DNA from 4 places in the Parazoarcus communis genome. Region 3 is predicted to be linked to each of the others. Evidence: predicted binding sites of a transcription regulator. Region 3 holds the regulator's gene; each other region holds the start of a gene.

Evidence for each region. The regulator sigma-54, encoded in region 3, starts transcription at its own class of promoters, with help from an activator protein. The targets are predictions, from matches to a motif close to TGGCACGCTTNCTGCTNA.
Region 1: rsxA (electron transport complex subunit RsxA) is a predicted target of sigma-54. The motif match lies at 1,636-1,653, and genes of this name have one in related genera.
Region 2: CEW83_RS19150 (CmpA/NrtA family ABC transporter substrate-binding protein) is a predicted target of sigma-54. The motif match lies at 2,649-2,666, and genes of this name have one in related genera.
Region 4: CEW83_RS06975 (dinitrogenase iron-molybdenum cofactor biosynthesis protein) is a predicted target of sigma-54. The motif match lies at 3,283-3,300, and genes of this name have one in related genera.

Annotation. Positions count from the first base shown of each region.
Region 1 is NZ_CP022187.1:2,323,534-2,328,695, forward strand. It holds gene nifA (nif-specific transcriptional activator NifA) at 1-47, opposite strand, end outside; gene nifL (nitrogen fixation negative regulator NifL) at 44-1,603, opposite strand; gene rsxA (electron transport complex subunit RsxA) at 1,931-2,512, shown strand; gene CEW83_RS10565 (RnfABCDGE type electron transport complex subunit B) at 2,536-3,063, shown strand; gene rsxC (electron transport complex subunit RsxC) at 3,074-4,618, shown strand; gene CEW83_RS10575 (RnfABCDGE type electron transport complex subunit D) at 4,615-5,162, shown strand, end outside.
Region 2 is NZ_CP022187.1:4,195,462-4,200,623, reverse strand. It holds gene CEW83_RS19160 (ABC transporter ATP-binding protein) at 1-138, opposite strand, end outside; gene ntrB (nitrate ABC transporter permease) at 149-1,069, opposite strand; gene CEW83_RS19150 (CmpA/NrtA family ABC transporter substrate-binding protein) at 1,102-2,502, opposite strand; gene CEW83_RS19145 (nitrate regulatory protein) at 2,922-4,211, opposite strand; gene rlmB (23S rRNA (guanosine(2251)-2'-O)-methyltransferase RlmB) at 4,290-5,072, opposite strand.
Region 3 is NZ_CP022187.1:4,407,134-4,412,295, forward strand. It holds gene ilvA (threonine ammonia-lyase, biosynthetic) at 1-550, opposite strand, end outside; gene hprK (HPr(Ser) kinase/phosphatase) at 664-1,626, opposite strand; gene ptsN (PTS IIA-like nitrogen regulatory protein PtsN) at 1,595-2,080, opposite strand; gene hpf (ribosome hibernation-promoting factor, HPF/YfiA family) at 2,214-2,537, opposite strand; gene CEW83_RS20200 (RNA polymerase factor sigma-54) at 2,555-4,009, opposite strand; gene lptB (LPS export ABC transporter ATP-binding protein) at 4,034-4,756, opposite strand; gene recX (recombination regulator RecX) at 4,743-5,162, opposite strand, start outside.
Region 4 is NZ_CP022187.1:1,530,589-1,535,750, forward strand. It holds gene CEW83_RS06960 (peptidase U32 family protein) at 1-1,959, shown strand, start outside; gene CEW83_RS06965 (SlyX family protein) at 1,953-2,153, opposite strand; gene CEW83_RS06970 (hypothetical protein) at 2,242-2,508, opposite strand; gene CEW83_RS06975 (dinitrogenase iron-molybdenum cofactor biosynthesis protein) at 2,513-3,247, opposite strand; gene CEW83_RS06980 (YitT family protein) at 3,517-4,158, shown strand; gene CEW83_RS06985 (hypothetical protein) at 4,161-4,400, shown strand; gene ylqF (ribosome biogenesis GTPase YlqF) at 4,430-5,162, opposite strand, start outside.

The sequences.
Region 1 (5,162 bases), 2.1 Mb from region 3:
TCGAGCCAGGCTGCGCGCGCCTCGTCCAGCGGATCGCTCGCAGTCATCTTTCGCCCTCCTCATCGGCCACGGGGATCTGCCCCAGGGCAGGAATGCTCACCAGAAGCCGGCAGCCGCCTGCATACGACGGATCGATCTCGAGCACACCGCGATGCCGGCTGACGATCTCCTGAGCCAGCGACAATCCAACCCCGCGCCCCGCTGCGCGCCCCTTCTTGGTCGAGAAGAAGGGCTCGAACACTTTCAGGCGCAATTCGTCGGGAATGCCCGGGCCGGTATCGGTCAGCGCCGCACGCACATACTTGCCATGCACCTCGGTGCTCAGGCTCAGGTTGCGTTCGGTCCAGCCGCGCACATTCATGGCTTCCACCGCATTCGTCACCAACTGCCGGAACAGGGTCCTCAGCGCGGTGGGATTGCCCTGGACCGAAGGCAGGACATGCGCTGGCAGCCAGTCGACCGTTACCCCTGCCGACAGGAAGGTCTCTGTCTCGAGCATCAGCACGTCACGCAGAACCTCATTGAGGTTAACCAGTCCGGTGGGGGCCTCGGGCTCGGGCGGCATCGCCGCCTGCAAGGTGGAGATGGCCTCTTCTCCCGCACGCTGCGCGTCCGCAAGGGCCTTGGCGAGCGCATCACCTCCTGCAGCCCCGCCAGCACGGCGACGCTGCAGACTCGCCGCTGCCGAGATCAGATTCACCGGCCCCTGCAACTGAAAGATCGCCCCCGACAATGCCTCACGCAGACTCTGGTTGAATTCGCCCTCGGACAGCATCGCGCGCATCGCTGCAATACGCAGCGCCTCCTGCTGACGCTTGGAGGCACTGATGTCGTGCATCACCAGCAGCATGTAGTCGGAGCAACCGTCGCCGTAGAACGCATCGGGGCTGGTATGACGCTCCTCGAACCACGACACCGAACACGAATACCAGCGCGGCTCTCCCGAATCCGAATCGAAGCACAGTTCGTGGTTGAGCAAGGCACGGCGGTGAGCCAGTGCATGCTTGAAACTCTCACCGAGACTTTGACGCAGTGCATCCATCACCGAATGCGCCGGCTCGGTCACCCGCATGTCGGAGACCACACGGCGGTAAGCGGGGTTGTCGAGGACGACCTTGCCCTCGACGTCGAGCAGCGCAACCGCGACTGGTGCCACCGAGATCACCGACTCGATGAGCTGCTTGTGATTGCTCAGCTGCTGTGCCAGACGGTGCTCTTCGGTCGCGTCCCAGTGCATGCCGAGGTAACGGGTTTCCTCTCCCTTAATCGCGGCGGAGCGCAACGGCGTGACCGTCAGCTCGGCCACATAGGGCGTTCCGTCGCGCCGGCGGTTGAGCAGGCGCCCGGTCCACGACTGGCCGCTTTTCAGGGCCTGCCACATCGTCTGGTAGACCGAGCGCGGTGTCGATTTGTAGGACAACAGCGACTGGCGCTGCCCAACCACCTCGGAGGCGGCGTACCCGGTGATCGCCGAAAAGGCCGGGTTCACATACAGGATGTGCGCATTGACATCGGTGATCGAGATCGCAATCGCAGATTGCTCTACCGCATCGTGGAACACGGCATCGGAGAACACGGCATGCATCGAGTCAGGGGCCGACATTGAAGTCTCTCAAGGGACAGTTTGCTCCTCACTAGCAATCATTGTGCCAAACCTAACAATTCGATGCACTTGTCCGGTGCATGACAGCCGGACACCTGTCCTGCCACGGAATCGACACTTTTCGGGCTGCCCCGGGGACCCAGCGGAACCCGCCACAGACCTTGTCGTGTTTACGACAATCCCTGCGCAACTGACGTACTCGAAACATGCCGGCGCACCTCCTGAAACATCACACCTCCATGAAATCAGTCACTTGCCGACAATCCCACGGTGGCATGTCTCATGCAACACACAGCATGAAAACCGCAATGACGGAGATCGTCGGCAATGAGTGAATGGTTGATGCTGCTACTGGGCACGGCGCTGGTAAACAACGTCGTGCTGGTGAAATTCCTGGGCCTGTGTCCCTTCATGGGGGTCTCGCGCAAGATCGACAGCGCGCTTGGCATGGGAATGGCCACGACCTTCGTGCTCACGCTCGCGAGTGCCGTGACCTGGGTGCTCGAGCATGCCTTGCTCGCACCCTTCGATCTGGCTTATCTGCGCATCCTGGGCTTCATCCTGGTCATCGCCGCAACCGTCCAGTTCGTCGAAATGGCGGTCAAGAAGAACGCGCCCGCCCTGTACAAGGTGCTCGGCATCTATCTTCCGCTCATCACGACCAACTGCGCGGTGCTCGGCGTGGCGCTGCTCAATGTCCAGGAGGGCGCGGGCTTCGTTCGCAGCGTCGTCTACGGGCTGGGCTCAGCCGCAGGCTTCACCATGGTTCTCGTACTGTTCGCCGGACTGCGCGAGCGCCTGGCGCTCGCACGGGTGCCGGCAGCCTTCGCCGGCGCACCAATTGGTTTTGTGACTGCCGGACTGCTGTCGCTCGCGTTCATGGGCTTTTCCGGCCTCACCAACCACTGACCGACACTCTCAAAGGAGCCGACATGTTGATCGCCGTAGTTAGCCTCTCCGTGATGGGCGCTGTTTTCGGCCTCGGGCTGGGGCTTGCCGCACGCTTCTTCCATGTCGAGCGGGACGGCGTCGAAGCCGAAATCGAAGCCATGATGCCCGGCACCAACTGCGGTCAGTGCGGCTTTCCCGGTTGCGCAGGCGCCGCCGAGGCGCTCATTGCGGGAAACGCACCTGCCACCTGCTGCCCGCCCGGTGGCCTGCAACTGGCCGAAGCGCTGGCCGCACGGCTCGGACTCGCACTCGACGCCGGCGCCGTCCAGATTCAGGTGCCACGCATCGCGGAAGTGCGCGAGGAAATCTGCATCGGATGCACGAAATGCTTCAAGTCCTGCCCCACCGATGCGGTGCTGGGCGCCGTCAAGCAGATCCACTCGGTGATTCGCGAGGCCTGCACCGGCTGCGCGAAATGCGAAGAAGTCTGCCCCACCGGGGCCATCGACCTTGCTCCGGTGCCCGTCACACAGCAAACCTGGGTCTGGCCGAAACCGGTCAGCGCCTGAGAGTGATGCCATGAATACCCCTGCCTTATCCACCCCCTCCTTCCTGCGCCGCATGCTGCAGCGCTGGGGCGCCCACCCCGAAGGCCGCAAACATCCGGCCGCGGATACCGAGATCACGGTGCTGCCTCTGCCTCCGCGGCTGATCCTGCCGCTTGCCCAGCATATCGGCGCGCCGGCACGCCCACTGGTGCAGGCAGGGCAGTATGTGCTGCGCGGCGAACTCATTGCCGAAGCGCAGGGGGCGATCTCTGCGCCGATACATGCGCCAACATCCGGCACCGTGATCGGCATCGCCGAGGTACCGGTGCCGCACGCCTCCGGCCTTGCGGGTCCGGCCATCCTGCTTGATACCGACGGTCTTGACGAAGCCCTGCCACCGGATCACACCGACCCGTTCAGCCTCGAACCCGCGGAGATTGCGCGCAGGGTTGCGGCTGCCGGCGTGGTCGGCATGGGCGGTGCCACCTTCCCGGCGGCCGTCAAGCTCGCCCTCGGCCAGAAGAACCCGATTCCCACGCTGATCCTGAACGGTGGCGAGTGCGAACCCTACCTTTCGTGCGACGATCGCCTGATGCGCGAGCGCGCCCCCGAGGTCATCGACGGCGCGCGCATCATCCTGCGGGCCATTGGCGGCGAACGCGCATTGATCGGCGTGGAGAACAACAAGCCTCAGGCGATCGCTGCCCTGCGTGCGGCGGCCGAGGGCGTCGCCGATGTGGAGGTCGTCGAGGTTCCGAGCCGCTATCCGATGGGCTCGGAGAAACAGCTCATTTCCTGGCTGACCGGGCGTGAAGTGCCTGCGGAAGGCCGTTCGGCAGATATCGGCGTCATGGTGCAGAACGTCGGCACCGCCGCCGCCATTCACCGTGCGATCCGCTTCGGCGAGCCGCTCACCCGGCGCATCGTCACCGTCTCCGGCGGCGCCATCCGCACACCGCGCAACCTTGAGGTGCGCATCGGCACGCCGCTCTCCACCCTGGTGGCATTCTGCGGCGGAACGACGGAACCGGTCGCGCGCTGGGTCATGGGCGGGCCGATGATGGGATTATCCATCCACTCGCTCGACATCCCGGTGATCAAGGGAAGCGGCGGACTGCTTGGACTGGTCGAACACGAACTCGCAGCCCTCCCGGAACCCGGCCCCTGCATTCGCTGTGCTTCCTGCGTGGGCGCCTGTCCGATCGGGCTGATGCCGCTGGAGATGGCCGCACTGATCAGGAGCGGCGACCTCAAGGCGTCGGTCGAGATCGGACTCAAGGATTGCATCAGCTGCGGTACCTGCTCCTTTGTCTGCCCTTCCCAGATTCCGCTCGTCCAGTACTTCAACCATGCAAAGGGCGAACTCGCAGCCCAGGGCCGAAACCGCATGAAACAGGATGCCATCAAGGAGCTTGTCGAAGCGCGTGAAAGCCGCATGGAACGCGAAGCGCGCGAAAAGGCCGAGGCTGCGGAGCGACGCAAGGCCGAGCGCGCCCGCGCCAAGGCAGCTGCCGCCGAAGCCGCAGCGGCAAAGGCAAGCGCAGCCGCGAAAACAACCGAGGAGACCACGGCATGAACCCGATTTCCTCACCTCACGCGCACGGAGCCCGCTCCGTTGGCCGTGTCATGCTGCTGGTGATGCTGGCACTGACCCCGGCAACGGTGGCCGGCTTCTGGCACTTTGGCTGGCCGGCGATCACGCTATGGTGTGTCACCATTCTTTCCGCCCTGATCTCCGAGGCCTTCTGTGCGCGTCTGGCGGAGCGGCCCGCAGGCCCCTTGCTCGCCGACGGCTCGGCAATGCTCACCGGCTGGCTGCTCGCCCTGTCCCTCCCCCCCTGGGCACCGTGGTGGATCGCTGCGGCGGGCGCGAGCTTCGCCGTCATCGTTGCCAAGCACGCCTTCGGCGGCCTGGGACAAAACCTCTTCAACCCGGCAATGGCCGCGCGGGTGATGTTGCTGATCTCGTTTCCGGTCGAGATGACGCAATGGGTTGCCCCCCACGCAGCAGGCTTGAGCGCCGGGCTTGACCCGATGACCGCACTGAGCGTGACCTTCGGTGGCAACGTGCCGGACGCCATGACGAGCGCATCACTGCTGGGCCACGTCAAGTCCGAGGC
Region 2 (5,162 bases), 210 kb from region 3:
GCAGCCGGAGTGACCGATCAGGGAGATGCTCTCACCTTCGCGGATCTCCAGATTGACGTCGCGCAGTGCGACGAACGGCCCCTTCTTGGTGTCGAAGGACTGACCGACACTTTCGATCTGTACGATACGTTTGGTCATGACGATCTCCTTAGCGGCTTTCGTAGCTGAAATGGCGGGCCACCATCATCAGGGCCTGCTCGAGAATCAGGCCGACGATGCCGATGATGAAGATGGCGATGATGATGTGCTCGACCTTGAGGTTGTTCCATTCATCCCATACCCAGAAGCCGATGCCGACGCCGCCAGTGAGCATTTCCGCGGCGACGATCACCAGCCAGGCGGTACCGATGGCCAGGCGCACGCCGGTGAGGATGTTGGGCAGGACTGCGGGGAAGAGGATTCGGGTGACCACCTTCCATTCAGACAGGTTCAGTACCCGGGCAACGTTCAGGTAGTCCTGTGGCACCGAGCGCACGCCCGCCGCGGTGTTCATGATCATCGGCCAGATCGAGCAGATGAAGATCACCCAGATCGCGGCAAGATTGGCCTCCTGAAACACCAGCAGACCGATCGGCAGCCAGGCCAGCGGCGACACCGGACGCAGCAGGCCGATGACGGGTTCGGTGGCCATGTTCATGAACTTGAAGCGACCAACAATGAAACCCAGCGGGATGCCGACCACGGCGGCAAGGCCGAAACCGACACCGACCCGCCCCAGCGAATACAGCACATTCCAGCCGATGCCCATGTCGTTGGGGCCGTTGTCATAGAACGGGTCGGCCAGCAGCTCGACTGCTGCATCCCAGGTCACCAGCGGCCCCGGAAAGATGTCGATCCGGCTCGACACCGCCCACCAGATCGCGAGCAGCAGCCCCATGCCGGCGGCCATGGCCACCAGGCTGCGCGCTAACCCGGACGCCATCGGGCGAAGTCGCTCCATCAGCCCGGGCGCTTCCGACTCGGCGACAACCGGATGTACCACCGCACGAGCCGCGGTATCCGCAGTCCCTGCCCTGCTTTCGGTCGGCTCGGCAACAGGCCGGCCGACAGTCACTGAAATCGCAGTCATGTCCTTGTCCTTTTCAGTCGTCATGCACGGAATCAGGCGTTGGCCTTGGCAAGTGCATCAAGGCTGACCTTCATCGCATGTACCTTGAAGCCCTTGAGGTAATCCACCGGCCTGGACGGGTCGAAGCTCATGCCGTCGAAGAAGCGATCCGGCCCCATCGCGATCGGCGACGTGGCCTTGTCCAGCGTCCACCCCGCTGCGTGCGAGCCTTCGGTCTTGTAGTCGATGGTCGGGATGGCGATACCCAGATCCTTGGCGGCGTCGCGGTAGATGTCGCTGCGATAGACCTGTTCAGCCACTTTCCTGAAGTTGATCGCGCTCTCGATCTGGCCCCAGCGCACCATCTGCGTAAGGAACCACACCGCATGCGAACGCCACGGGAAGGTCGCCGCGTAGCGGTAGAAAACGTTGAAGTCCGGCATCTTCTGCGGGCCCTCGGCCTTGGTGTACATCCAGGTCCCGGTCATCGAGTTCTCGACCACCGACGCCGGTGCATTGACGTAGGACTTGGCGGAGATGATCTTCACCACCTCATCGCGGTTCTCGGGCTTGTCCATCCACTGCGCGGCCTCGATCAGCGCGCGCACCGCAGCCTTGTGCGTGTTCGGATTCTTGTCGGCCCACTCGCGGGTGACGCCGAAGACCTTCTCCGGATTGTTGTTCCAGATCTCGTAGTTGGTGATGATCGAGCGGCCAATGCCCATCTCCACTGCGCGCTGGTTCCACGGCTCGCCCACGCAGTAGCCGACGATGTTCTTCGACTGCAGGTTGGCCACCATCTGCGGCGGCGGAATCACGATCAGGCGCACGTCCTGGTCGGGATCGATGCCGGCCGAGGCCATCCAGTAGCGGATCTCGTAGTTGTGGGTGGAGACCGGGAACACCATGGCGAAGGTCATCGGCTCCCTGCCCGCCTTCTTGTCCTCCTCGATCACTTTCTTCAGCGCCAGCGCCGAGGTCGGGCGCCCCTGCATCGCGGCCGGGTCGGCGGCGAGCATGCGCTCGTAGAGTTCATTCGACACGGTGATGCCGTTGCCGTTGAGATCCATCGAAAAGGCGGTGACGGTTTCCTGCTGGTTGGCGCCGACCCCGAGCGTGGCCGCCAGCGGCATGCCGGCCAGCATATGGGCGCCGTCCAGCTCGCCCAGCGAAACCTTGTCGCGGATGTTGGCCCACGACGCCTCCTTCGACACCTCGACATCGAGGCCGTGCTTCTTGAAGAAGCCCTTTTCCCTGGCGATCACGATCGGCGCACAGTCGGTGAGCGGGATGATGCCGAACTTCAGCGTGGTCTTCTCCAGCCCTTCCGAGCCAGCAGCCCAGACGCCGCCGGGAAAAAGACCGGACAGCATCGCTGCGGTGCCTGCTGCAGCACCGGCCTTGATGAAACCGCGACGGGTCAACTCGGGGGTTTTGATCGTCTGCTTGGTCATCGTGAACTCCTTGATTGAATTCTGAAATGCAAAAAAGGCGTCCATTCCTGCTCGGCGCTTGCAGCGCGGAGGGAATGGACGCCTTTGTCCAGTGTTCGGGATTGTGTCAACCGCCGGACCATCGTTGATCCGGCTTTGCGTTTTCCAATGCAGTAAGCGTGCCAGCTACGCGCATGAGGCCACAGCCCGCGGAAACACTGGAACCAAGGGAAATTTTCGGTATCAGGTGCGATGAACCCGACGCACTGCTGCAGTGCAATGTCACCGCATCTGCACAGGCTTAGTGCAGACGTGCGCGCTCAGCCCCCCGCCGACTGCGGGGCGATCTGCAGCGTCCGGGGCATGGAGAAATCCGTCTGAAGGCCGCAGTGAAGCGCGGGCTCCCGCCCCTTTTCGAGGCCGCCACAGGCGGCTGCGGCTCAGTCAGGCTTGAGGAACTCAGCGAGCGAGAGCGTCGCCTCGGCGACATCGACAAGGCGACGATGCTGATCCATTGCGGTTTGTCGCAACAATTTGTAGGCCTCGTCTTCGCTCAGACCGCGCCTGGACATCAGCAGGCCCTTGGCGCGCTCGACCAGCTTGCGTTCATTGAGCGCAGCACGCGCGGTATTGAGTTCATCGCTCATGTCCTGCAGTCGCTGCGACTGCAGCTGCATGAGATCGAGCACCGAGCGCCCGAGCTTGGGACTGAGTCCGTCCGCCTCCACCAGCCCGGCTGCGTCGCCCTCAGCGGGCGGCGCCGAGGTGGCTGACTTGTCGAAAAAAACCGCCAGCGGCGCCGCACTCTGTCCGCCGAGCGCCGACAGTGCATCGAGGAAGCGCTTGTGATCGTGCAGATCGGAGCGCGCCTCGAGCAGCTTGGCCTCACACAGATGCAGCAGCGCATTGGTCGCACAGTCTTCGACCTGGCGCATCGCGTCGATCCGTGAGGTGGTGCATTCGAACCAGCGCTCGCTGGCCTCGGCTGCCACGGGGGCACTCGACGCAGCGCAGGCGATGCGACGCATCCGTTCCACCTCGGCAATCGCGGGTGAAGTCTGGGCATTGCGCCAGATCGTGCGCAAGGTGGGATCGGCAAACTCGACAAAGATCTGGAAACAGCGGTCCTGGGCATCAATCAGGTGCGCGAGCCGCTGCTGCTCCGTGGCTTCGAAGCGACCGGCTGCAAAACCGGCTGCGCCGGCCGCACGCTCCTGCCCGGCCAGTTCCTTGCCCTGCATGAAGTTGAACAGGGCGACCAGCGCCCGCGACACCGCCGGGTCTGCGGCGATATCTGCAGCCTCGAAAACCACCGCCATGAGACCAGCGATCAGTTCGGTAAAGCTGCGGGTGGCCTCTTCGACGCCGAGCGTGCGCCCCGCCACCCGGCTGCGCAAGGCCGGAAGCGCATCGAGGCCGTGCAGCACGTAGGCGATGCGACTGAACAGTCGCACGCCACCCGCCATACGTCCGGAGTCAGTATCGAGCTGGACGAAGCGTTCGCGCGCAGCGGCTTCTGCCGCCACGCTGGCCTCGACCCGCTCCAGCCGCTGTGCGGCAAACCGACGCCCGGCCGACGCCAGATAGACGTTGGACACGCCACGCTCCTTCTGCAGCATGTGCACGAGCTCACTCACGCCCTTCACGAGACCACTGGTGATCTCAAGCTGCTCCAGGCCATGAATCTCGCAGCGTTTGGCCGCCACCAGAAAACCCAGCGCAGACTTCATCCCATCTCCTCCACGGACGCCCTATTCGCCTGACCCCGCTACCACATGCAACACCGCGGAAACACCGCGCAAGCCGACTCAGGCACCGCGCTGACGCCTTGCCTCGAACAGGCAGATGCCACTGGCCACCGAGACGTTGAGGCTCTCCACCGACCCCAGCATTGGGATTTTCGCCAGCACGTCGCAGGTATCGCGAGTCAGCCGGCGCAGTCCGTCGCCTTCTGCCCCCAGCACCCAGGCCACCGGCCCCTTCTGATCGACATCGAACACCGATTGCTCGGCTTCGCCGGCCGCCCCGATGATCCAGACCCCCGCTTCCTGCATTTCGCGCAGTGCGCGGGCAAGATTGGTGACGGTGATATAGGGCACGGTATCGGCTGCGCCGCTGGCGACCTTCACCGCAGTGGCATTGAGCCCGACTGCGCGATCCTTGGGCGCAATCACCGCGTGCGCACCAACCGCGTCCGCAACCCGCAGGCAGGCGCCGAGATTATGCGGATCCTGCACACCGTCGAGTACCAGCAGCAAGGCGGGCTCATCGAGTGACTCGAGCACGTCGGCCAGCTTGAGTTCGCGATGCCGCCCGTCGATACGGGCGATCACGCCCTGATGACGACGGGTGCCAACCATGCCGTCGAGGCGGTCCGATTCGCTCGGGATCAGGCGCACACCCTGGGCTTCGGCGAGCTGCTGTACTTCGCGCGCGCGAATGTCCTGGCGCTGACTCGACAGATAGAGCTCGAACACCGCTTCCGGGTCGCGCTTCAGCTTGCCGAGCACGGCATGAAATCCATAGATCAGACGCGACGCGGGACGCCCTGCATCGGCGCTGACGTCCGCTGCGACGGCTTCGACGACCACTGCGGTTTCGTGACGTTTCGGCTTCGGCCTGTGCTCGCCGCGCACTGGCGGGCGTGCGGCGCGCGCGCCGTCCTCGCTGGGACGTGATCG
Region 3 (5,162 bases):
CGCCGCCGCCCACGCAGCAGAACACTGCATGGATGGGCTGCGGGTGGGCTCGCAGGATTTCCATGCCGATGGTGCCCTGGCCCGCGATTACATCCGGATCGTCGAAAGGATGGACGAAGGTAAGCTTCTCGGCCTTCTCCAGTTCAAGCGCGTGGGCGTAGGCGTCGGAGTAGGACTCGCCCACCAGCACGACTTCACCGCCCCTGGCCTTGACCGCGTCGATCTTGATCTGCGGCGTGGTGCTGGGCATGACGATGACCGCACGGACCCCGAGCTTGTTCGCCGACAGCGCCACACCCTGGGCATGATTGCCCGCCGAGGCACAGATGACCCCACGCTGCAGGGCCTGCGGCGACAGCTTGACCATCTTGTTGTACGCACCGCGCAGCTTGAAGCTGAACACCGGCTGCATGTCTTCGCGCTTGAAATACACTTGATTGTGAATTCGGGCGGAGAGATTGCTGGCGAAATCCAGCGGTGTCTCGATGGCGACGTCGTACACCTGGGCGTTGAGGATACGTTCCAGATAATCCGGGCTTGCGGCGGTCATGGCTTTGGCTTTGTGCGAGGGCACTGCGGTAAAGGGGCTGAGGGTAGCAGTCGATGCGGCACTGCGGCAAGCGCAGTGCCCGAAAAAACATCGCGGCGCAAGAGGGGTTGCCCTTAGCCGGGGCGGTCGGAGGCGGTGCCGTCCGGCTGGTCGGCTTCGAGCAGTTTGATCTGGCGCTCGATGAACTCCTGGGTGGAGTCCACTCCTCGCAGCTGCAGAATGGTCGAGCGCACCGCGGCCTCGAGCAGGACCGCAAGGTTGCGACCGGCGGCAACCGGCAGGGTGACACGGGGAATCGCGTCGCCGAGGATGTTCTGATGCTCGCGCTGCATGGGCAGCCGGCTTGGGTCGTCCTGGCCGGGCTGGCGACGTTCGAGGTGACAGATCAGCCGCAGGCGCATCTTGCGGCGGCAGGCGGTTTCGCCAAAGATGGTGCGGATGTTGAGAATGCCGAGTCCGCGCACCTCGATGAAGTCCTGCAGCAGTTCGGGGCAACGGCCCTCGAGCACGCTGGGTGCGATCCGCGAGAATTCGACGATATCGTCGGCAACCAGGCCGTGACCGCGCGAGATCAGCTCCAGCGCAAGCTCGGATTTGCCCGCGCCGGAGTTGCCGGTAATGAACACGCCGAGTCCGAGCACGTCCATGAACACGCCGTGCAGCGACACCTTTTCAGCGAGCTGCCGCGACAGGTATAGGCGCAACTGGTCGATGACCCCGGCAGCCGGCTGCGGTGTGGTGAACAGCCCGACGTTGTGCGCCGCACAGACGCCATGGACGATGTTGGGCACTTCGCAGCCGTCGGCCAGGATGAAGGCGGGCGGATGTGCAGACAGGATGTCGTTGAGGTGGTGCGCGACCTTGTCACGTGACTGCCGCTGCGCCCAGGCCAGCTCGGCTGCGCCGAGGATCTGCAGGCGGGTAGGGTGAATCAGGTTGAGGTGGCCAATCAGGTCGGCTGGCCAGATGCGCTCTTCGGCAACAGAGAGAACCGCGTCGATACTGCCGCTGACATGGGTCAGCTGCAGACGTTCGCGGTTGTCCTCATACAGCTGCGAGAGGCTCGTTTGTCGCATCGGTACCCCAGTCGTTGAACAGGGTGTGTAGCGCCTGTGCGTCGGGTGCGGCCTGCAGCTGTTCGCGGAAGCTGCGATCGCTGAACATCTGCGCCAGCTCCGACAACAGCTGAAGGTGGGTTTCGTTGGCCTGTTCGGGTACCAGCAGGACAAACAGCATGTTCACCGGACGACCATCGGGCGCATCGAACTGCACCGGGGCTTCGAGACGTAGAAACGCGCCGGCTGCGTCCTTCAGGCCCTTGATGCGGCCGTGGGGAATGGCAATGCCCTGGCCGAGGCCGGTCGATCCAAGGCGTTCGCGCGCAAACAGGCTGTCGAACACCATGCTGCGGGCGATGCCCTGATTGTTTTCGAACAACAGGCCGGCCTGTTCGAAGACGCGCTTCTTGCTGCTGGCGTCGAGGTCGGCAACCACGTTCGAAAGTGGCAGGAGTTGGGAGATGAGGCTCATGCGCTTTGGGGCTCACGCAACGCCGCCGGAGCGGACGCCACGCTGAAAGGTCTCTCAGGCCCGGGCAAAGCCGGACCGCCAAATTGAGCGGCGGATTATAACTTCACCCGGGTCCGAAAGGCCTGGTGAAAAATCACGCCTCGGGAGTCTGGTGCTTGTGCGAGTCGTGGTGGTGATCGGTGCTCTTCTGCTTGTACTTGAGCACCTGGCGATCGAGCTTGTCGGTCATCGCATCGATGGCAGCGTAGAGGTCGGCGTCGGCGCTTTCGACGTGAATGTCCTTGCCGCGCACGTGCACGGTGACTTCAGCCTTCTGGTCGAGTTTCTCAACGGAAAGGATCACGTTCACGCTGGTAACGTTGTCGAAGTGACGGATCACGCGGTCAAGCTTGCCGGAGACGTACTCGCGGATGGCCGGTGTCACTTCAACGTGGTGTCCGGTGATGTTGAGATTCATGTTAACTCCTCTTGGTATCAAAGCGTTTTACGCAGACTGACCGGCGGGATATTGAGTGATTCGCGGTATTTGGCGATTGTGCGCCGCGCGACCACGATACCCTGCTGGCCCAACAGATCGGCAATCTTTGCGTCGGACAGGGGTTTCTTTCTGTCTTCGGCGTCCACCAGCTGGCGAATCAAGGCACGAATCGCTGTGGAAGAAGCCGCACCACCGGTGTCGGTGGCAACGTGACTGCCAAAAAAATACTTGAGTTCGAATACGCCGCGCGGCGTCGCCATGTACTTCTGAGTGGTGACGCGCGATACGGTTGATTCATGCAGCTCGAGCTGGTCCGCGATCTCCCTGAGGGTCAATGGACGCATTGCCACCTCGCCATGATCGAAGAACTGTCGCTGCTGGTCAACGATGGCCTGAGATACACGCAAAATGGTATCAAAGCGCTGTTGTACGTTCTTGATCAGCCAGCGTGCTTCCTGCAGCTGGCCGGTCAGACCGCCGCCCTGGCCCCGGTTCTGCTGCAGCAGGCTGGCGTAGAGCTGGTTGATGCGCAGGCGCGGCATGGCTTCGGCGTTGAGCGACACCGTCCACCGGTTGCGGATCTTGCGCACCACGACATCGGGCAGGACGTAGCGGGTTTCTTCGTTGGAATGCTGCGACCCCGGATGCGGGTCGAGCCGGCACACCAGCGCCTGGGCATCGCGCAGGGCGTCGTCGTCGCACCCGGTGAGGCGCTTGAGCTTCGCAAAGTTGCGTTCGGCCAGCAGCTCGAGGTGCTGTTCGACGATGACCAGCGCCAGGTCGCGGCAGCTGCCTGCCGGCATGGCGCGCAGCTGCAGGCCGAGGCACTCCTGGGGGGTGCGTGCGCCAATGCCCGCCGGTTCGAGCTGCTGCACGTGCCGCAGGGCAATCGCGAGGTCGTCGAGGTCGTAGTCGAGTTCGGGCGGGAGCAGTTCGAGCAGGTCCTCGAGCTCCTGGTGCAGGTAGCCGTCGCTATCGAGCGCTTCGATGATGAAGCGCACCAGCATGCGGTCACGGTCCGTCAGCGGGGACAGGGCAACCTGCTGATCGAGATAGTCGCGCAGCGAGGTGCCTGCGGCCTGGAATTCCTGGAAGTCGCTGTCCTCGTCGTCGTCGCTCTTGCTGCTGGCGCCGCTGCCGGTGCCCGACCAGTCCATGCCTTCGTCAAAGTCGGCCGATTCGTTCTCGTTGCGGGGCTCGGCTTCCTGGTTGGTCTCGGCGCTGGTCTCGCGCGGGGTCTCGGTTGCGGGCTGCGCATCGTTGCCGACCGCGGACGGTGCGAAGTCGCTGCCGTCGCCGTCCTCACGCTCGAGCATCGGGTTTTCCAGCAGAAAGCGTTCGATTTCCTGGTTGAGCTCGAGCGTAGAGAGCTGCAGCAGTTTGATGGACTGCTGCAGCTGCGGGGTGAGCGTCAGGTGCTGCGAGAGCTTGAGCTGAAGGGTTGGTTTCATGATGCCAGTCGGGGCGTGCCGGAATCAGAGACGGAAGTGCTCGCCGAGGTAGACCTGGCGCACTTGTTCGTTGGCGATGATTTCGGGCGGCTTGCCGCTGGCAAGCACGCGGCCGTCGGTAATGATGGTTGCGCGGTCACAGATGCCGAGCGTTTCGCGCACGTTGTGGTCGGTGATCAGCACGCCTATGTTGCGCTCCTTCAGGAAGCGGATGATCTTCTGGATGTCGAGTACGGCGATCGGGTCGACCCCTGCGAAAGGCTCGTCCAGGAGGATGAGGCGCGGGTCGGTGGCAAGCGCACGTGCAATCTCGCACCGTCTGCGTTCTCCGCCTGACAGCGAGATGGCGGTGTTGTCGCGCAGGTGCGCAATGCCAAGTTCTTCGAGCAACTCTTCCAGGCGTTCGTCGATCTGCGCCACCGGCAGTCCGCGGAGCTCGAGTACTGCACGAATGTTCTCGGCGACCGTGAGCTTGCGGAACACGCTCATTTCCTGCGGCAGATACGACAGCCCCAGGCGTGCGCGAGCGTGGATCGGCAGATCGGTCAGGCGTGCGTCGTCGAGCGTGATCTCGCCGCCGTCGGCGCGCACCAAGCCCACGATCATGTAGAAGCAGGTTGTCTTGCCTGCGCCATTGGGGCCCAGCAAGCCGACCACTTCGCCCGAGCCAACCTCGAACGAGACGTCATGGACGACTGTGCGCGCCTTGTAGCGCTTTTGCAGGCCGGTGACCTTAAGCAGACTCATCGGGGGCTTCTTTCAACAGTTTGCAGATCACGTCAGTGGAAAAACCACGGGTTTGCAGGAAACGCGCCTGGCGCGCCCATTCGCGGCGATCGTCAGGTGCGAGGCCAAATCTAGACTGCCACACTGCACGAGCCCGGTCGAGTTCGGATTCCACACATTCGCTCTCGATGGCCTCGTCGATCAAGTCCTTCGATACGCCACGTCTCGCGAGCTCGTGGCGCAGCCGCTGGCTGCCAAACCGGGCAGCCTTGCTGCGAACCCACGCTTCGGCAAAACGGGTGTCGGAGAGCAGTTCGAGTTCGCTCATGCGAACCAGTACGGCTTCGATCTCCTCGGCGCTGCCATATGGAGACAGCTTGCGCGCAAGCTCCACCCGCGAGTGATCCCGACGGGCGAGATGGCGCAG
Region 4 (5,162 bases), 1.7 Mb from region 3:
CGTCACCAACTCGAACTCCTGTCCCCGGCCAAGAATGCCGACTTCGGCATCGAAGCCATCACCCACGGGGCAGACGCCGTCTATATCGGCGGCCCGTCGTTCGGCGCACGTGCCTCAGCGGAAAACACGGTCGCCGACATTGCCCGCCTGGCCGCCCATGCCCATCGTTTTCATGCGCAGGTGTTCGTGGCGCTCAACACCATCCTGCGTGACGATGAGCTCGAGGATGCGCGCAAGCTCATCTGGCAACTCTACGACGCCGGTGCCGACGCGCTGATCGTGCAGGACATGGGCCTGCTCGAACTCGACCTGCCCCCGATCCAGCTCCATGCCAGCACCCAGACCGACATCCGCGACGCGGCCAAGGCCCGCTTCCTGCAGGACGTCGGTTTTTCGCAGATCGTGCTCGCACGTGAGCTTACGCTGGATGAGGTGAAGAAGATCGCCGCCGCCACCGAGTGCCAGCTCGAGTATTTCGTCCATGGCGCACTGTGCGTGGCCTTCAGCGGCCAGTGCTACATCAGCCATGCCCACACCGGACGCAGCGCCAACCGCGGCGAGTGTTCGCAGGCCTGTCGCCTGCCCTACGACCTGGCCGACAAGGACGGCAACATCATCGCCCGCGACCAGCACATGCTGTCGATGAAGGACAACAACCAGAGCGCCAACCTGCGCACCCTGGCTGCGGCCGGCGTGAGCTCGTTCAAGATCGAGGGTCGCTACAAGGACCTCTCCTACGTCAAGAACATCACCGCGCACTACCGTCAGCTGCTCGACGAGATCATCGAACACCCCGATGCCGACGGCCCCGCATGGCAGCGCGCCTCGAGCGGGCGCAGCACCTTCCTGTTCATACCGCAGGCGGAGAAGACCTTCAACCGCGGCTATACCGATTACTTCACCAACAAGCGTCAGCACGGCATCGAAGCCTTCGAGTCGCCCAAGTTCGTCGGAGAGGCGATCGGTCGCGTGACCCGCATCGACACCAAGGCCGGCAAGTTCTTCGAGATCGAGCGCGTGGCGCCGATCCACAACGGCGACGGCCTCACCTGGTACGACGCCAAGGGCGACCTCACCGGTCTGCGCATCAACCGTGCCGAGCACGACGCGGCAGGCGAAGGCGTGGATCGCATCTTTACTGCCGACGCGCTGCCGGCCGACCTGGTGCCTGGCATCTCGGTGTTCCGCAACCACGATCAGGCTTTCGAGCGTGCGCTGGAAAAGAAATCCGCGGATCGCCGCATCACGGTGGACGCACGCTTTTTCAAGACCTCCGATGGCTACGCGCTGACTCTGAGCGACGCGGACGGCGTGACCGCAACGGCCGCCATTCAGGCCGCCCACGAAGCCGCTCAACAGGCCGAACGCGCACTGGGCACGATCCGCGACCACATTGCCAAGCTTGGCAACACGATCTTCACGGCACAGGAAATCACGCTCGATGTCGCCGACGCGCCCTTCCTGCCGGCCTCGGCGCTCAATGCGCTGCGTCGTGACGCCGTCGAACGGCTGGAAGCTGCGCGCCTGCAGGCCCACGCCCGTCCGCCGCGTGCGGCGCCGGTCGAACCGCCCGTTCCATTCCCGGACGACTCGCTGAGCTATCTCGCCAACGTCCTCAACGAAAAGGCGCGTGATTTCTATGTGAAACACGGCGTCAAGCTGATCGACGCGGCCTACGAGGCCAATGAAGAGCACGGCGAGGTGTCAGTGATGATCACCAAGCACTGCCTGCGCTACAGCTTCAACCTGTGCCCCAAGGAAGTGAAAGGCATCCGCCCCGACCCGATGACCCTGGTCAACGGCAAGGAGACCCTCACGCTGCGCTTCGACTGCAAGCGCTGCGAGATGCACGTGATGGGCGAACTGAAGCCGCACGTCGCCAGGCTGCAGGCACAGATCGCACCGCAGAAGATCAGCTTCCATCCCACGCGCCCCGGTGCGGGCGTTACCGTTCAGTAGTGCGGCGGCACTTCGTCTTCCGGACTCAGACGTCCGGGAGGCTGAACGGCCTGCATCTGCTGCGCAAGTTGCCGCAGATGCTGCTGCATCAGGTCGATCTGCTGTTGCTGGCGGTAGACGGTGCGATTGAGTTCGTCGAGCAGATCCTCGGCAAACATCAGCTTCGATTCGAGGCGTTCGATGCGCTCTTCCATGACGGCGGCGGCAGGGTGGCCGCAAATTGGCTTCGGGGCGCGGATTCTAACCCGCGCCACCGGCAAACGAGCGCGAATGCAGCCCGACTCAGTGCGCCGCTGCCAGCGCCTCGACCGCAGCAGTGAGTGCGGGCACGACCTCTGCGCCGTCGTTTTCTGCCAGCAGGTCACGTGCATGGGCGAGCAGTGCATCGGCCTTGCCGGCCTCGTTCCCCACCTTCAGCTCGCTTGCAAAACGTCCGATACTGCCCGCCACCAGGCGCGTGATGCGGCCGTTCTCGCCGGCAATCCGGCTGGTGGCAATGGCATTGGCGATCAGCTCGGAGACAATGCGCGGGTAGTCCTTGTCGGCCACGACCTCACTCCTCGACCGACGCCGCAGCATAGTTTCGCAGCCGCCGCTCGGCGCTGACACCCAGGATCTTGGCCAGCCAGGGCGGCGGCGAGCCCTTCATCATGTCCTGAAACTCGGCCATCACCTCCATCGCCGGTCCGCCCTCGATACGCTTGATCGGGTAGATATTGCCCTTGATCACCTTCGCCGCCGCCGGACCACCGATGGAGACGACGTAGAGCACATGGCAATCGGAGATGAGCTGCACGCGAAAGCCATTCTTGTCGTCGGCAAAATCGGCCTCGAGCGCGTCGCGGATGTCCACCAGGCGGATTTCGGTCGCCGACACCTGATAGACCAGATAGCGGATACAGGACCCGAAATGCCCGTTGAGCGCCTCGCCACTGTCGGAGGCGAGCGCCACCCGCACCGACCCCTTCATGTCGCCCTCAGCGAACGCCTGCACCGGCGGCAAGGGCTCGCCCTGGGTGTCGCCCCACAGGATGCGCACGGCGAGCTTCATCGCCTCCAGGCCGATTCCGATGTCTTCGCCATCCTCCTCGCCATCCACGCTGGCAAAGGCCGTCTTCAGATCCGTCACGGTCACCGTACGCAGATCGTCGGTGTCGATCTGCTCGCTGCCAATCCGGTTCTGCAGCACATCGATCAGTTTCGGCAGGGTGATGCCCGGCATCGACCGGGCTGCGAGGGCGACGCGCAGCGCGGCGTCACGGGTGATGGGCATTGCGCTCTCTTGCATGGGGAAGACTCCTCTTGATCGGGGTGGTGCTCCCTCCAGCAGATTGAGTGCCAGCATCGCCAGCTCCGCTCCGGCACCCTATCCGTCTGTTTTCAATGGACTTAATAAACGTGGATCAGACATGCAGACTGTGCGTTTCTCGACAAACACCGGTATCGCACCAACAATGACGACATGGCGAGCGGTGAAAGGCGTGCCGTGGATGCTACGGACTGCGCTGCAGCAAACAGCGCGCTATCATCGGGGCAAGACTCAACCATCGGATCTTCATGTCGAACGCGCCCTCTCAGTCCGCTCCGGAAGCCCCTGCCGAACTGAGCGCCCGCCACAGCCCGCTAGACGACGTGCAAGCCCTGCTCGTGGGCACGCTGTTTCTGGCCCTGTCGATCTCGTTCTTTCGCGACGCGGGCATGCTCACCGGCGGCACGGCCGGTCTGGCCTTCCTGATCCACTACGCCTTCGACCTGCCCTTCGGCGCAGCCTTCTTCGCGATCAACCTGCCCTTCTACATCTTTGCGCTGCGCGCACTCGGACGCGAGTTCACGCTGAAGACCTTCTGTACCGTGCTGCTGCTCTCGGTGTGCACCGAGTATCTGCCCAGCATGCTCAGCATCGCCCACGTCGACCCGGTCTTTGCCGCGATCATGGGCGGACTGCTAGCGGGTACCGGCCTGCTCATGCTGATCCGCCACCGCTCCAGCCTGGGCGGGGTCGGCGTGCTGGCGATCTACCTGCAACAGCGCAAAGGCTGGCGCGCGGGCTGGGTGCAGATGGCGGCGGACTGCGTGATCATGGCGCTCGCGCTGCTGGCGGTCGACGCCCGGCTGGTCGGGCTTTCGGTGCTCGGCGCGGTGGCGGTGAACTTCGTCATTGCTGTGAATCACCGCCCCGGGCGTTATTTCGGGATCTGAGCGTGGCGGTCGAAATCGCCGAGCTGCGCCGCTGCCCGACCTGCCAGCGCTGGGACGGCACGCGTCAGCTGGCCGCAGACGGCAGCACGGTCGAGCTCGACCCGGCAAACAACCGCGGCAAATGCACCGAAGGCCCATGGCACGGCTCCCTGCGCGGGCCGCGCAACGCCTGTGGCCAGTGGCTGCAATGGATCGAAATCCTGCCCGTCAATACGCCAGACGGTTCAGCGACTGACAGCTGAGGGCAGCGAAGCCCCCAGCCCGGCCACTCTTATTCTTCTTCGTCCTCATCCACTGCAAGGTCTGGATTGACCGGCGCGGGCCCGTTCGCAAGCGCAGCCGCAAGCATCTGGCTGCGGCTGTCGGGGGTTTCCAGACTGATCCTGCCCAGCGCGCCGCTGCGATAGTCGAGCAACAGGATCTGAGCGGCTTTCTCCAGGTCGAGACCGCCCCCCTTCTGCAGGCAGCCGCGACGACGTCCGACCTCCTCGACCAGCCCCGGTCCGTCGAAGTTCGACGGGTCAATGCGATAGCGGGCGGCGAGCAGCGCAGGGTAGCGTTCAAGCAGCACGTCACCCAGAAAGGCCGCGACCTCCTCGTCGATCACCGCATTGCGGCCGATCGCATGGCTCGCCGCGAGCATGAAGCCGTCGGAATCGTAGTCGATCTTGGGCCACATCAGTCCGGGCGTATCGGTGAGCGTCAGGCCGGGACCGAGATCGAGCGTCTGCTGGCTCTTGGTCACCGCCGGTTCGTCGCCAACCTTGGCCACCTTGCGCTTGATCAGGGCATTCATCAACGTGGACTTGCCCACGTTGGGGATGCCCATCAGGATCATCCGCAGCGGCTTGATGTTGTCGCTGCGGTGCGGCGCGAGCTGGCGACACAAGCCGGTGATGCGTGCCACGTCAGCCGGCTTCTTGGCCGAAATCGACACGGCCTTCACCCCGGGCTGACGGTTGTAGAAATCCATCCACGCCTGCGTCGCCACCGGATCTGCGAGA